2 regions of the Pseudomonas sp. GW823-FHT05G12 genome follow, and region 2 is predicted to be linked to the other one. Evidence: riboswitches for the same ligand, from Rfam matches in the RefSeq annotation. Region 2 holds a riboswitch; the other holds the start of a gene.

Evidence for each region. Region 2 has a riboswitch for cobalamin ahead of cobW (cobalamin biosynthesis protein CobW). Riboswitches for the same ligand answer to the same signal wherever they lie in the genome.
Region 1: another riboswitch for cobalamin. It lies ahead of AC3RCM_RS17720 (TonB-dependent receptor); the one in region 2 lies ahead of cobW (cobalamin biosynthesis protein CobW).

What each region holds. Positions count from the first base shown of each region.
Region 1 is NZ_CM179501.1:3,865,224-3,872,559, forward strand. It holds gene AC3RCM_RS17695 (TonB-dependent siderophore receptor) at 1-1,472, shown strand, start outside; gene thpR (RNA 2',3'-cyclic phosphodiesterase) at 1,480-2,025, opposite strand; gene lpxO (lipid A hydroxylase LpxO) at 2,183-3,082, shown strand; gene AC3RCM_RS17710 (carboxymuconolactone decarboxylase family protein) at 3,202-3,546, shown strand; gene AC3RCM_RS17715 (GNAT family N-acetyltransferase) at 3,625-4,194, shown strand; cobalamin riboswitch at 4,350-4,557, shown strand; gene AC3RCM_RS17720 (TonB-dependent receptor) at 4,667-6,793, shown strand; gene AC3RCM_RS17725 (acetyltransferase domain-containing protein) at 6,902-7,336, shown strand, end outside.
Region 2 is NZ_CM179501.1:2,610,758-2,618,093, reverse strand. It holds gene cobN (cobaltochelatase subunit CobN) at 1-3,261, opposite strand, end outside; gene cobW (cobalamin biosynthesis protein CobW) at 3,265-4,332, opposite strand; cobalamin riboswitch at 4,433-4,649, opposite strand; gene AC3RCM_RS11870 (glyoxalase superfamily protein) at 4,750-5,127, shown strand; gene AC3RCM_RS11865 (hypothetical protein) at 5,124-5,486, shown strand; gene AC3RCM_RS11860 (ATP-binding cassette domain-containing protein) at 5,658-7,235, shown strand.

The DNA.
Region 1 (7,336 bases), 1.3 Mb from region 2:
CCGATGCGACGACAGTGGGCGGCGGCATAAGCTACAACCGTCAGCAGTCCCGGCCGATGCTGCGCGGCCTCCCACGCTACGCCAGTGGCAAACCGGTCGACCTGCCGCGTTCGACTTACACCGGCGCCCGCTGGAGCCGCGCAGAAACCGACGTCACCACGTACTACCTGGACCTTGAGCACCGCTTCAACGATGACTGGACCTTCAAGGCCGCAGCCGTACGCATGGATGAAACCAACACATCCACCCACCAGCGCGTGCAGAGCACCCGCCAGGGCGTTGCGCCTGACGGCAGCGGCATCACCTACGCCGACTGGCTCACCGATTTTCACTCGACCAAGCTGGGCCTGGACATGAACGTGGTGGGCCACTTCAACACCGGTCCCCTGGCCCACGAAATCACCGTGGGAGGCAACTACTCCAAACTGACCTCGGATGACGCCTATTGGCGCAACTTCGACGCCGGCGGCAACATCTTCGATATCGACCATGACCGCCCGGAGCCCAGCCGCGACAGCGTATTCGATGGCGAAGCTGCACGCTCCAACAGGGCCAGCTACGACATCCGCCAGAAGGGCCTGTATGGCGCCTGGCGCATCAAGCCTACCCAGGATCTGACCTTGATCCTCGGCACGCGTGTCAGCTGGTTCGACTACAGCTGGGATTCGATCGACTTCGAGAGCCTGACCGACTCCGGTACCCGCTACCCCACCAGCCGTATGACCGAAACGGGCCAAGTCACCCCTTATGCCGGCTTTGTCTATGACCTGACCCGCGAATGGGCCTGGTACGCTAGCTACACCGACGTGTTTGTACCGCAAACCGAACGCGCCGTGGGCAATACGCCGCTCAAACCGGTGATCGGCAGCAACTACGAAACGGGCTTGAAGGGCGAACTCCTCGACGGCCGGGTCAACGCCTCGATCGCACTGTTTCGCTACGACCAGGAAAATCGCGCCGTCACCGACGTAGCCTCGGGCTTCGCCTGCGATGACTGGTACTGCTCCACCGCAGCGGGCAAGGTGCGCAGCCAAGGCGTTGAAGCCGAAATCAGCGGCGAAGTGCTGAGTGGCCTGCAGCTGTTCGCAGGCTACACCTACAACACCACCAAGTTCCTCGATGACCCTGACGAGAAAGGCCGCACCTTCAGCCAGTGGACACCCAAGCACATGCTACGTGCATGGGCCGATTACACCCTGCCACTGGACGGCCAGCGCTGGAGCACCGGCCTGGGCTTCACCACCCAGAGCCACACCCTCGGCTACGAGCGTACCTATACCGTGCCTGGCTATACCGTGTGGAGCGCACGCCTGGCGTACCAGCTAACCCCCGAAGTGAACCTTGCCGTCAACGCCAACAACCTGTTCGACAAGAAGTACTGGGTTGCAGGCTTCAACCAGCTCAATGGCAGCAACAACTATGGCGAGCCACGCAACTTCATGCTGACGGTGAAATACACTCCGCAACTCTGACCCCGGGTCAGCCTGCCAGCGGCCACTGCGCCAAGGGCCGGTAAGCGCCCTTGCGTGACTCGTAAAGCGTGAAGTGGCGCGCGCTGAGGTAGAACTCCGGCGCGCTGCTGGCCTCGGGTGGTTGCCCGCGGTAATCCCTGGACAGGGTCAAGTGTGGCCGATACTCACGGTTGGCCGCCTCCACCCCCAACGGCAGCAGTGCCTGCTGCAAGCCGTACACCAGTTGCAACAGGGCTGGCGGTGTCTGCTGTGGCTCCAGCACCAGCGCGCCGGCCCGCTGCCACACCTGCAAGCGGTCAAGCAGAAGCCGCGGTGCCCTGGCCGGCAGCGCCAGTTGATCGACTGCCGCACAGATCGCAGGCACCTGGGCGGTATCTACATCACCGAGGAACAGCAGCGTGACGTGGAAGTTGGCCGTCGGCACCGGCTTGCCGCTGCGCAGGTTCAGCCCGCGCCGCCACTGGGCCAGGTCACGGCGCTGGGCGTCGCTGACCGGCAAGGCGAAGAACAGCCGCTTGAACGGGCTACCGCTGGGACGTATATCCTGAACCATACAAACTCCCTGACATGAAACGTTTGCGCAAGACGGTAGGTATTACACCAATGTCGCCCCGCAGTTTCATAACAATAAGTACAAACTGCCCCCATGATTGTTTATGCTGGCGGGCTCATGCCATGGCGCATGGCCATTTTTCGACAAGTAAACGTCCATGAAAATTGCACTCGTACTTATCTTCGCCCTCTCGATCGCCTATGTTCACTTGCGCGGTCGGGTTCGCCACAAGCTGACTCGCCAGCTGGGCGACCACTCCAGCTTCCTGGCCCCGATCAACAGCTTCCTGTACCTGTTCTCCAAACACCCGGCCAAGCCCTACCTGCCGGTCGAGGCCTTTCCGGAACTGAAACCGCTGCAGGACCACTGGCAGGAGATCCGTGAGGAAGGCCGCCAGTTGCTGCACGTAGGCGAAATCAAGAAATCCGACAATTACGATGACGTCGGTTTCAACTCGTTCTTCAAGACCGGCTGGAAGCGCTTTTACCTGAAGTGGTATGGCGAAAGCCACCCGTCGGCAATGGCCCTTTGCCCACGCACGACCGAGCTGCTGCAAGGCATCGGCACGGTCAAGGCCGCCATGTTCGCCACCCTGCCTCCGGGAGCCAAGCTGGTGCGCCACCGTGACCCGTATGCCGGTTCGTACCGCTACCACCTGGGCCTGGACACGCCGAATGACGACGGCTGCTACATCGACGTGGACGGCGAGAAATACGCCTGGCGCGATGGTGAGGGGGTGATCTTCGACGAAACCTACATCCACTATGCAGCCAACACCACCGAGCACAACCGCATCATCCTGTTCTGCGACGTCGAACGCCCGCTCAAGTACCGCTGGGCAACCGCGTTCAACCGCTGGTTCAGCCGCAACGTGATGGCCGCTGCCGCTGCGCCCAACGACGCCAGCGACAAGACCGGTGGCATCAACCGCCTGTTCACCCGCATCTACAAGATCCGCGAGCGTGGCAAGGCGCTGAAGAAGCGCAACCGCATGCGCTACTACCTGGAAAAATGGGCAGTGGTCGCGGCGTTGGTGCTGGTGTTCATCTACATCTGAAGGCGCAACGCAGGCCACTGTACGAGTGGCCTGCGTTTACCCACCAAAGTACCGCCTCGCACGTGCCACGTTTCGACTAGCCTGAAAGCTCCACTCGCAACCACCCCAAGGTGAAGACGATGAGCATGATGGACTGGGACGCCTACCGTAAGCAGTTGATGGCCGGCATCGGCGATCTCAAGCAACTCTCACCCGACACCGTAGCCGGCTACATGACCGCCAGCGGTGCAGGCGCCAAGACCAACCACCTGGATGCCAAGACCCGCGAGCTGATTTCCTTGGCCGTGGCTGTGACCACCCGCTGCGACGGCTGTATCGCCGTGCATTCGCAGCAGGCCGTCAAAGCGGGTGCCAGCCGCGAGGAAATTGCCGAGGCCCTCGGCGTGGCCGTGGCCATGAACGCCGGTGCCGCGCTGGTGTACTCCGCCCGTGCAATGGACGCGGTGGGCAAGGCCAACGGTTGAGCACAAACGGCGTCGCCGCCCTTGCGCGACGGCGCCGCGCCACCCAGACTGAGCGGCTCACCCCGCGCAGGAACCCGCATGATCCACATTCGCCCCATGACGCCGGACGATTTCGATCGTTTCTGGCCCACCTTCCAGGCCATTGTCCAAGCCCGTGAAACCTACGCTTTCGACCCGGCCCTGAGCTTCGAACAGGCGCGCCAGCTGTGGCTGGAGCTGCCCTTGCACACGCTGCTGGCCGAAGAAGATGGCGAGCTACTGGGTTCGTATTACCTCAAGCCCAATGCTGCCGGGCCTGGTGCGCATGTGGGCAATTGCGGCTACATGGTCTGCGAACAGGCGCGCGGCCGGGGCGTAGCGCGCTTGATGTGCGAACACTCGCAAAAGCTGGCGCGCCAGGAAGGCTTTCTGGCATTGCAGTTCAACTCGGTGGTAGCTAGCAACGAAGTGGCCGTGGCGCTATGGCACAAGCTGGGCTTTGAAACAGTCGGCCGTTTGCCCAAGGCCTACCGTCATGCCCGCCTGGGGCTGGTGGACTGCCTGGTGATGTACAAGTGGCTGGCGGATGAGCCGGTGGTGGAAAAGCCACCCCTGCTGATCGGGCGCAAGAACATCGAGGCACGGGTATCGCGGCGCCGCGGGCGCTAGCCATCTCAGGCAAGCCTGCCTTCCCGGCAAGCTCATCACGCTGGGGCCTGATGTTCTTGCCAAAGGGGTATCGGCACCCCAAGAACGCACAACCTGTTGTTTTTTCTCAGCATTCACAGCACGCCAACATTTGACGCCCCAGCATTTCAGTGGTCAGATGCGCGCCAGTTTCAGGTGCCCTGCGCCGCCGCGCGCAGGGTGAAACGGGAAACCGGTGCGTCGTGTTGCCCACGACAAGTCCGGTGCTGCCCCCGCAACGGTAAGCGAGCGAACCCTTCGAGATACCACTGTGCTCAAGCATGGGAAGGTGAAGGTTTCATGCCCCTCGCAAGCCCGGAGACCGGCCTGGAGCTTCACTTGGCAACCCGCGGTGGGCGGGCGCAGGCCGGAATCCGTGCGCGCGCCTGCCTGCATGGTTCGCCTTTGCGTGTTTTCCACCGGGATCCATTCATTCCTGCAGCAGTGGAACGACATGTCCCGTATGTTCAAGCTTCACCCCCTGGCGGCCTGCCTGGCCGTCGCCCTGCCGGCGCTGGCTGATGACCGCGACCCGCAACCTCTGGCCCTGCCTTCCACGGCCATCACCGACACCCAGGACAGCCGCGCCATCGACCTGGCCACGCCGACCCAGGCCGGCTCGCGCCTTGGCCTCAGCGCCCTGGAAACACCGGCCAGCACCAGCAGCATCAGCGAACGGCAGATTCAGCAGCGCAACAACATCACGGTGCAGGATGCAGTGACCCGCTCGCCGGGCATCACCTTCGTCGGCTCCCCGGGGGACGGCGGTACTGGCCTGTCTGCCCGCGGCTTTGCCGGCCACAGCTCGGTGATGACCCTGTTCGACGGCGCGCGCCTGTACACCGGTGCCGGCACCCAGACCTTCCCGGTCGACCCGTGGATGGTCGAACGCATCGAAGTGATTCGCGGCCCGGCCTCGGTACTGCATGGCGAAGGCGCCACCGGCGCAGTGATCAACGTGATCCCGAAAAAACCTTTTGCCGGCGAGGTGCGCAACCACCTGCGCCTGGGTTACGGCTCGTGGGACCGACAGCAGCTCGGCCTGGACAGCGGCGGCAGCCTCAGCGAGCGCCTGAGCTACCGCCTGACGCTGAACCAACAGGCCGGCAATGGCTGGGTCGACCGCACCACTTCACGTAGCCTGGCCCTGAGCGCCGCGCTGCGTTTCGATGCCAGTGATGACCTCAGCTTCACGCTGGCCCATGACCGCGGCGATGCACAACCTGCCAACTACTACGGTACCCCGCTGATCGACGGCCACTACCGCAGCAGCCTGCGCAAGAAGAACTACAACGTGCAGAACGACGTGCAGCAGTACGTTGATGAATGGACCCGGCTCACGACCGACTGGGCGCTGAACGACCAGCTCAGCGCCAGCAACCAGCTGTACTACATCAAAAGCCGCCGCCACTGGCGCAACGCCGAGGACTACAGCTGGGACACCGGGCGTGAGCAGCTGCTGCGCGGCAGCTACCTGGAGATCAAGCACAACCAGGAACAGTTCGGTGACCGCCAGACCTTCACCTTCGACCACAGCCTGTTCGGCCTGGCCAGCAAGACCGTACTCGGTGCCGAGTACAACAAGGTGCGATTCAACGTCGACAGCAATTCACCCTACAACGATGTGGGCGGCGACTACATCGACCCGTGGCAGCCACAGCCAGGCTGGTTTCATAGCGCCTCGCCGTTGCGGCCGCAAACGCTCTCGACCACCCATACCTTTGCCCTGTTTGCCGAAAACCGCCTGCAATTGAGCGACCGCCTGTCTTTGGTTACCGGTGTGCGTCGCGACCAGAACCACATCGACCGCGACAACCTGACCAACGACAGCCGCAGCGATCGCAGCCTGCAAGGGGGCAACTGGCGCGTCGGGCTGGTGTACGCACTCAACGACGACCTGTCGTTGTACGGCCAGTACTCGACCAGCGAGGACGGGGTCAACAACCTCATCAGCCTCAGCCCCGCGCAGATGAACTATGACCTGACCGAGGCGAAGCAGACCGAGGCAGGCCTCAAGCAGCGCTTTTGGCAGGGACGTGGCGAATGGACGCTTGCCGCCTACCACATCGTCAAGAAAAAGCTGCTGGTGGACGACCCGATCACGCACGAGAAGCAACAAGCCGGGCAGCAGACCTCCGATGGCCTGGAAGCGACGCTGGAGCTGGCCCTGGCCCATCAGTGGCAGGTATCGGCCAACGCATCGCTGGTACGCGCCAAGTACGACGACTTCGACGAAATGGTCGGCGGCATGCCGCAGGACCGGGCAGGCAACCGGCCGGCCAACGTGCCACGGCGTACCGCCAACCTTTGGTTGAGCAAAGGCTTCGGCCAGCAGGTGGAGGCCGGCATTGGGGCGCGCTATGTGGATGAGCGCTATGCCGATACCGCCAATACCCAGAGCGCCCCCGGGTACACCGTGGTCGATGCCAACATCGCCTGGCAGGTGTTGCCGGATGTGAAGTTGGGGTTGCAGTTGAACAACCTGTTCGATCGCGAGTATGTGCAGTCGGCGTTCAGCGGCCAGCAGTGGTTGATGGGGATGCCGCGGTCGTACTTCGCGACGGTGGATTACAGCTTCTGACCTGAATACCCCTTCACAGCACCGATGCACAAAAACCGCTACCAACCCTTCATCTGCTGGTTATAAGATAACGTTCTATATGAAATTCATTACTATTAGCGTCCACCCATGACAAGCGCCATCGCCACGCCCACTCTGATCACCCAGCGCCTGCAGAGCATCGATGCCCTGCGCGGCCTGGTGATCCTGTTCATGCTCCTGGACCATGTCCGCGAGACTTTCCTCCTGCACCGCCAGGTCGGCGACCCCATGGCCATCGACACCACGGAACCGGCGCTTTTCTTCAGCCGCACCCTCGCCCACCTGTGTGCGCCTGTGTTCGTCCTGCTGACCGGCCTGTCGGCCTGGCTGTATGGCGAGAAGCATCAGGGCCGTGGCGACGTCTCGGCGTTCCTGTTCAAACGGGGGCTGTTCCTGGTGGTGCTGGAGTTCACCCTGGTCAACTTCGCCTGGACCTTCCAGTTGCCCCCCAGCGTGATCTACCTGCAAGTGATCTGGGCCATCGGCGTCAGCATGATCGCCCTGTCGCTGCTGGTGTGGCTG
Region 2 (7,336 bases):
CTGGTTCTGCAGCACCGCCTGCACCTTGGCCAGGCGCTGGGCGAACTGGGCGCGGGCCGGGGTGCCGTCGTCGCTGCCGCCATAGGCATAGCCGCCGTGGTTGAGGTAGACCTCTGCCAGGTCGTCGCGGCTGTGCCACAAACGCCCGTCGATGGCGTTCTGCACCCCGGCACCGTATGCGCCGGGTTTGGCACCGAACACCCGCCAGCCAGCCTGACGTGCAGCCTGCTCGGCATCCACGCCTTGAGCCTGCAGCGCGGCCCGCTCGCTGCGCACGCGGGCTGCCAGGGGGTTGAGGTCGTCCGGCTCGTCCAGCGCAGCCACGGCCTGCACGGCGGCGTCGAACAGGCGGATCAGGTTACCGAAGGCATCGCGGAAGAAGCCGGAAACGCGCAAGGTCACATCCACCCGGGGGCGGTCGAGCAGGCTCAACGGCAAGATTTCGAAGTCGTCGACGCGCTGGCTGCCGGTGGCCCAGACAGGCCGCACGCCCATCAGCGCCATGGCCTGCGCGATGTCGTCGCCGCCAGTGCGCATGGTCGCCGTGCCCCACACCGACAGGCCGAGCTGACGCAAGTGATCGCCGTGGTCCTGCAGATGGCGCTCGAGGATCAGGCTGGCCGAGGCGAAGCCCAGGCGCCAGGCTGTGGTGGTGGGCAGGTTGCGCACGTCCACGGTATAGAAGTTGCGGCCGGTGGGCAGCACATCGAGGCGCCCTCGGCTAGGCGCACCACTGGGGCCGGCGGGCACGAAGCGCCCGGCCAGTGCCGCCAGCAGGCCATGCATTTCCGCCGTGCCGCAGGCGTCAAGGCTGGGTGCGACCGCTTCACGCAGGGCCTGCACTACAGCGTGCACCGGTTGCCACTCACTCAGGTCGGGTAACTGTGCTGTGCCTTCCAGCGCCTGCCCGATCACCTGCAGTGCCAGCAGCTCAAGGCGCTCGCGGGTGTCGCCACAGGTGCGCCAAGGTTCATTGCTCATGGCCAGCAGCTGTTCAGGGCGTATGCCCTGCCACGGCTGCCCAAGGTCGCAATCGAGCGGGTCCCAGCCCGGCACCAGTGCTTTGGCCAAAGCTCGCAGCAGGCTGGCATTACCGCCACGGCCGTCGCCACGCTCGACCCGCAACAACGCCAGCAGCGTATCCAGGCGTAGCCGCCCCTCAGGTGACTGACCAAACACGTGCAGGCCATCACGAATTTGCGACTCCTTCAGGTCGCACAGGTAGGTATCCAGGCGCGGCAGCCATAGCGCCGCATCGTCCAGTTGCCCTTCCAGTTGCAATTCACGGTCGATGTGGTTGGCCTTGACCAGCTCGAGGATGTCACGCTGCAACTCGCGGGCACGTCGAGGGTCGAGCAACTGCGCTTCGTAGAACTCGTCGGCCAGTTGTTCCAGGTGGCGCAGCGGGCCATAGGTTTCGGCACGGGTCAGCGGCGGCATCAGGTGGTCAATGATCACCGCCTGGGTGCGGCGCTTGGCCTGGGCACCCTCGCCCGGGTCATTGACGATAAACGGGTAGACGTTCGGCAGCGGACCCAGCAGCGCGTCCGGCCAGCACTGCGCCGACAGCCCGACGCCTTTGCCGGGCAGCCATTCGAGGTTGCCATGCTTGCCGACGTGGATCACCGCATCGGCGGCAAATGCGTGACGCAACCAGAAGTGAAATGCCAGGTAGCCGTGCGGCGGCACCAGGTCAGGGTCGTGATACACCGCGCTGGGGTCCACCTGGTAGCCCCGCGCCGGCTGGATACCGACGAAGGTCAAGCCAAAGCGCAGGCCGGCAACCATCAGCCGGCCGCTGCGGTACATCGGATCCTGTTCGGGCGGCCCCCAGCGTTCCAGCACTGCCTGGCGGTTGGCCTGCGGCAGGCGCTCGAAGGCCACCTGGTAATCGGCTAGGCTCAGGCTCTGGGCACAGGGGCGCTGGTCGAGGTGGTCGAGGTCGTTGGTCACCCCACCGAGCAGCTGGTGGATTAGTTGCGTACCGCTGCCCGGCAACTCGGCCAGCGGATAGCCTTCGGCCTGCAGCGCCTTGAGGATGTTGAGTGCGGCGGCGGGCGTGTCCAGGCCGACGCCATTACCAATGCGGCCATCCCGGGTCGGGTAGTTGGCCAGCACCAATGCCACACGCTTCTGGGCATTGGGCAGGCGGGCCAGCTCGACCCAGCGGCGGGCCAGCTCGGCGACAAAGTCCATGCGCTCGGGGTGGGCGCGGTAGCAGACAACGTCGGACTGGCTGCGCTCGCTGCGCCAGGCCATGTCCTTGAAGCTGACCGGGCGCGTGATGATGCGCCCGTCCAGCTCCGGCAATGCAATGTGCATGGCCAGGTCGCGCGCGCCCAGGCCCTGCTCGCTGGCTTCCCAGCCTGGCTGGTTGTCCTGCGCGCAGATTGCCTGAAGCACCGGGATGTCGCGGCGAAACGGGCGCAGGTTGGGGCGCTCGGGGCTGGACAAGGCGAAACCGGTGGTATTGACCAGCACTTCGGCGCCGACCTCGTCCAGCCAGGCTTCGACCTGTTCCAGGCAGGCGCTTTCCTTGAGGCTGGCCACGGCGATCGGCAACGGGTTCAGGCCGGCAGCCTGCAGGCGCTGGCAGAACACGTCGATGAACGCGGTATTGGCCGCTTGCAGGTGCGAACGGTAGAACAGCAGCGGCGCCACTGGCTGCTCGGGGTGCCAGTGCGGGTACCAGTCCTCGAGTGTCGCGCTGCCCTTGGCGGGGTGATAGACCGCCGTGCGCGGCAAAGGCTGCGGCTCGTCCCAGGCATAGTCGCGGCCCAGCCATTGGCTGGCCAGGCAGTTGAACAGGTTGATGGCGTTGGCCTTGCCGCCCTGGCGCAGGTAATGCCAAAGCCGCTCGGCCTGCTCACCGCGGACGTTGCCCAGGCTGGTCAGCTCCGGGTCCGGGCGGTCATCGCCCGGCACCAGAATCAGCTGGACGCCACGGGCGGCCAGCTCGACCAGTTGTTCGACGCCGTAGCGCCAGTAGCCAACGCCACCGTGCAGCGACACCAGGATGACCTTGGCGTGGCGCAGCACCTGGTCGACATACAGGTCGACCGAGGCATGGTTCTGCACCTGCATCGGGTTGGCCAGGCGCAGGCTGGGAAAGTCTTCGGGCAATTGCTCGGCGGTGTCGGCGAGCAATGCCAGGTGTGAATCGCCGCTGCAGAGAATCACCAGCTCGGCGGGTGTCTGGCCGAGGTCGGCAATGCTGTCATCCGGTACGAAACCACCGGGCTGGGTCCGCAGCAGGTGCATGGGTCAGGCGCCCAGCGCCTGGCGCAGGCGCGCTTCCAGCTGGGCAGCATCGAGGTCCTGGCCGATCAGCACCAGGCGGGTGATGCGCGGCTCGTCGGCGCGCCAGGCGCGGTCGAAGTGCTTGTCGAAACGGGTGCCCACGCCTTGTACCAGCAGGCGCATCGGCTTGCCCGGGATGGCGGCGAAGCCTTTGGCGCGCAGGATACCGAACTCCACCACCAACTGGGTCAATGCATCGAGCAGCAGGCTTTCGTCGGCTTCAGGCAGGTCGATGGAGATGGAGTCGAAGGCGTCGTGGTCATGATCGTCATGATCGTCGCCATCGTGGTGCGAATCGTGGTGGGTTCGGCGGCCATCGATATGCGCCTCGGACTCGGCACCCACGCCCAGCAGCACCTCCAGTGGCAGCTTGCCGCTGCTGGCCTCGATCACTTTCACCGCCGGCGGCAGTTCTTCGGCCACCTCGGCACGCACCTTGGCCAGGCCTTCGGCGTCGATCAGGTCGGCCTTGTTCAACACCACCAGGTCGGCGCTGGCCAGTTGGTCAGCGAACAGCTCGTGCAGGGGCGATTCATGGTCCAGGTTAGGGTCGAGCTTGCGCTGGGCATCGACCTGGTCCGGGTAGGCGGCAAAGGTACCAGCGGCCACGGCCGGGCTGTCGACCACGGTGATGACCGCATCGACGGTGCAGGCGTTGCGGATTTCCGGCCACTGGAACGCTTGTACCAATGGCTTGGGCAGGGCCAGCCCGCTGGTTTCGATGAGGATGTGGTCGAGGTCGCCACGGCGGGCTACCAGCTCGCGCATCACCGGGAAGAATTCTTCCTGCACGGTGCAGCACAGGCAGCCGTTGGCCAGCTCGTAGACGCGGCCGCTGGCTTCTTCCTCGGTGCAACCGATGCTGCACTGCTTGAGGATTTCACCATCGATGCCCAGTTCGCCGAATTCGTTGACGATGACCGCAATGCGGCGCCCCTGGGCGTTGTCGAGCATGTGGCGCAGCAAGGTGGTCTTGCCCGATCCGAGGAAGCCGGTGACGATGGTGACGGGGAGCTTGGCCAGTGTTTTCATGTCGCATTGCCCTTGGCAGTGTGGCGCGGGCATGCAGGACGACAGCCGCAGGCCAGGCCGGCCGGGCTTGTTCGCCACCGGATCACCCCGCCCGGTTGAAAGTCGAAAACGTGACGAGGCAGGTCTCCTGGCTTGCACCGTTCCATGTCCCCGTTCAGTCGAACAGCGGGCTGGCGGGATGACGCCTTCCCGCGCGCTGGCGCAGTGGCTGTGTCGATCCGTTGTCGGTGCTTACAGTTGCGGGGGCAGCCGCGGCTTGTACCGCGTTCCCGTCTTAGCTTCGGCAAGGCCGAAGAACCTCGAAGTGGCAAGGCTACGCAGTGGCTGGCGGGTGGTCAACCATTGCTGCGGGGCCGGTCGACAACGCTGGGCGCAAGTGCGCTACAGTGGCGCCTTATCCACGGTCAAGGACGCACCATGCCCTTCGCCCCCGCCATACCTGTACTGCGCATATTCTCGATCGACAAGGCCAAGGAGTTCTACCTCGATTTCCTGGGTTTCAGCCTGGACTGGGAGCACCGCTTCAGCCCGGACTTGCCGTTGTACATGCAGATCCACCGTGATGGCCTGATCCTGCACCTTTCAGAGCACCATGGCGATGCCTGCCCTGGCTCGACCGTGTTCGCCCGCCTCGACGACCTGCACGCGCTGGAGCGTGAATTGCAGGGTAAACAGTACGGTTTCGCCCGGCCCGAGGCCGAGCGCCTGGATTGGGGCCTGCAGATGCAGGTGTGGGACCCGTTCGGCAACCGCCTGCGCTTTTGCCAGCAGATCGATGACGAGGCCAACCCGTGAAGGCATTGGGCAAACGCGAAATGGGTCGCCTGGAGCGGGAGTTGGTCGCGTGCCTGACCGATGCCTGCGAAACCGCCAAGGCGGAGATTGTCGGCTTCTGTTGGCTAACCCATCGCCTCAACCCGGAGGACTTTCCGAGCAGCCTGCGTATTACCTGGGTATTCGAGCAAGAGGCCGACAAGGCAGCGGCCGTGGTCGGTGATGCGAAGGCGCGCATGCTGGCACTTACCGCTCTGGCGCTGGAGCAAGCCGGCATTCAGCTGGACCATCCGGCCTGGCATGTGCGATTCGACAGTGAAGAAGCCTGCGCGCACGGCCACGGCGCAGACTGGGCCAAGCGCTTGCAGACGCAGCGCTGAGCCCCAACCGGCAGCCGGTGCTTTACCCGGCCCCAGACGGTCCGTTAGGCTACGCATTCTCTAAATGACGAGGTGTTCGTCCAATGCGCCATTGATGCCGCCGTCCTTTCGACGGCCAGTCTTCAGCCTCCGGTTCGTTCCGGAGATGTCGCGGCATTTGTGGAGTTGTGCATGACGAACACGTCGATTCTGACGCTGGACAGCGTCTCCTTGGCCTTGCCTGATGGCAGGCCGCTGTTTAGCAACCTCAACGAAACCTTCGACCAACGCCGCACCGGCCTGGTCGGGCGCAATGGCGTGGGCAAAAGCCTGCTAGGGCAGATTCTTGCCGGCCGGCGTGAACCGAGCAGCGGCCATTGTCGGCGCCTCGGGCCTGTCCATTTGCTGGACCAGCAAGTCATCGAGCGCAGCACCACACTGGCCGACCTGGCCCAAGTGGGGCCGGTGATTGCGGCGCTGGAGCGCATCGAGCAAGGCAGCATCAAGCCCCAGGATTTCGACACCGTTGGCGAGCGCTGGGATATGCGCGAGCAATTGCAGCTACAGCTTCAGGGCAATGGCCTGGGTCAACTCGACTGGCGCCAGCCCGCACGAACCCTGAGCGGTGGCCAAGCCATGCGCGTGGCATTGATTGGCGCGTGGCTCAGCGATGCCGATTACCTGATCCTCGACGAGCCAAGCAATCACCTGGACAGCAACGCCCGAGCCCAGCTGCTGAGCATGATCGAAGCCTGGGACCGTGGCTTGCTGGTGATCAGCCACGACCGCAGCCTACTGGCGCACATGGCACGCATTGTCGAACTATCCAGCCTGGGCTTGCAGGCCTATGGTGGCAACTACAGCCTCTATAGTGCGCAAAAAGCCAACCAGACGGCGCAGGCCCAGCAGCAACTTGCCCGGCTGAAGCAGCAGCAGCAACGCCAGGCCCGTGAACTGCAGCGCCAACGCGAAGACCTGGAGCGCCATCAAGCCCGAGCCGGGCGCCAAGCCAAGCACGCCAACCAGGCCAAGATTCTGGTCGACCGCAAGCAGGAGCGCAGCCAGGCCACTGCTGGCAAGCAGCGCCGCGACCATCGCGAAGCTCGGCAAACGCTAGTGGGCAAAGTACGTGACGCCGCCCGCGAGGTGGAGCAAGACAGCGCTATTACCTTGCAAGCGCCCACACCTCAGCGTCATCCGGGCCGTGAAGTGTTGGCCTTGCAGGCACTTTGCTTGCCGCATGGCACCCGCAAAGCGCTTGACCTGCGCTTGTGCCTGGGCCAACGCGTAGGGCTGATCGGCGCCAATGGCAGTGGCAAGTCCACCCTGCTCAGGCTGCTGAATGGGGAATTGCCGGCATCGCCCGACAATGTGCGCCTCATTGGTGAGACCGCCCTGCTCGACCAGCACTGCAGCACACTGGCAGGCAACCGTAGCGTGCTCGAACACCTACGCCAAGCCAACCCGACGCTGGCCCAGGGGAAATTGCGCAGCCGCCTGGCGCAACTGGGCCTGGATGCGGCCCGTATCGAACTGCCCAGTGGCCTACTTAGCGGCGGCGAGCGTATGAAGGCGGCGCTGGCCGCCGTGCTGTACCGTGAACGGCCGCTCGACCTGTTGCTGCTTGACGAACCCGGCAACCACCTGGACCTGCCATCGCTGACAGCACTGGAACGCATGCTTGGGCAGTTTCGCGGGGCGCTGATAGTGGCGTCCCATGATGTGGTATTGCTGGAAAACCTGGCGCTGGATGAGTACTTGCTGTTGTAGAAACCGAAAAAAAAGCATCGCAGCCTATCAATTCGTGACTGGCCGTTCCCGATCCGCCAAGGATGTATTAAGGTGGCATGGTGCGCATATAACAGCAGCCC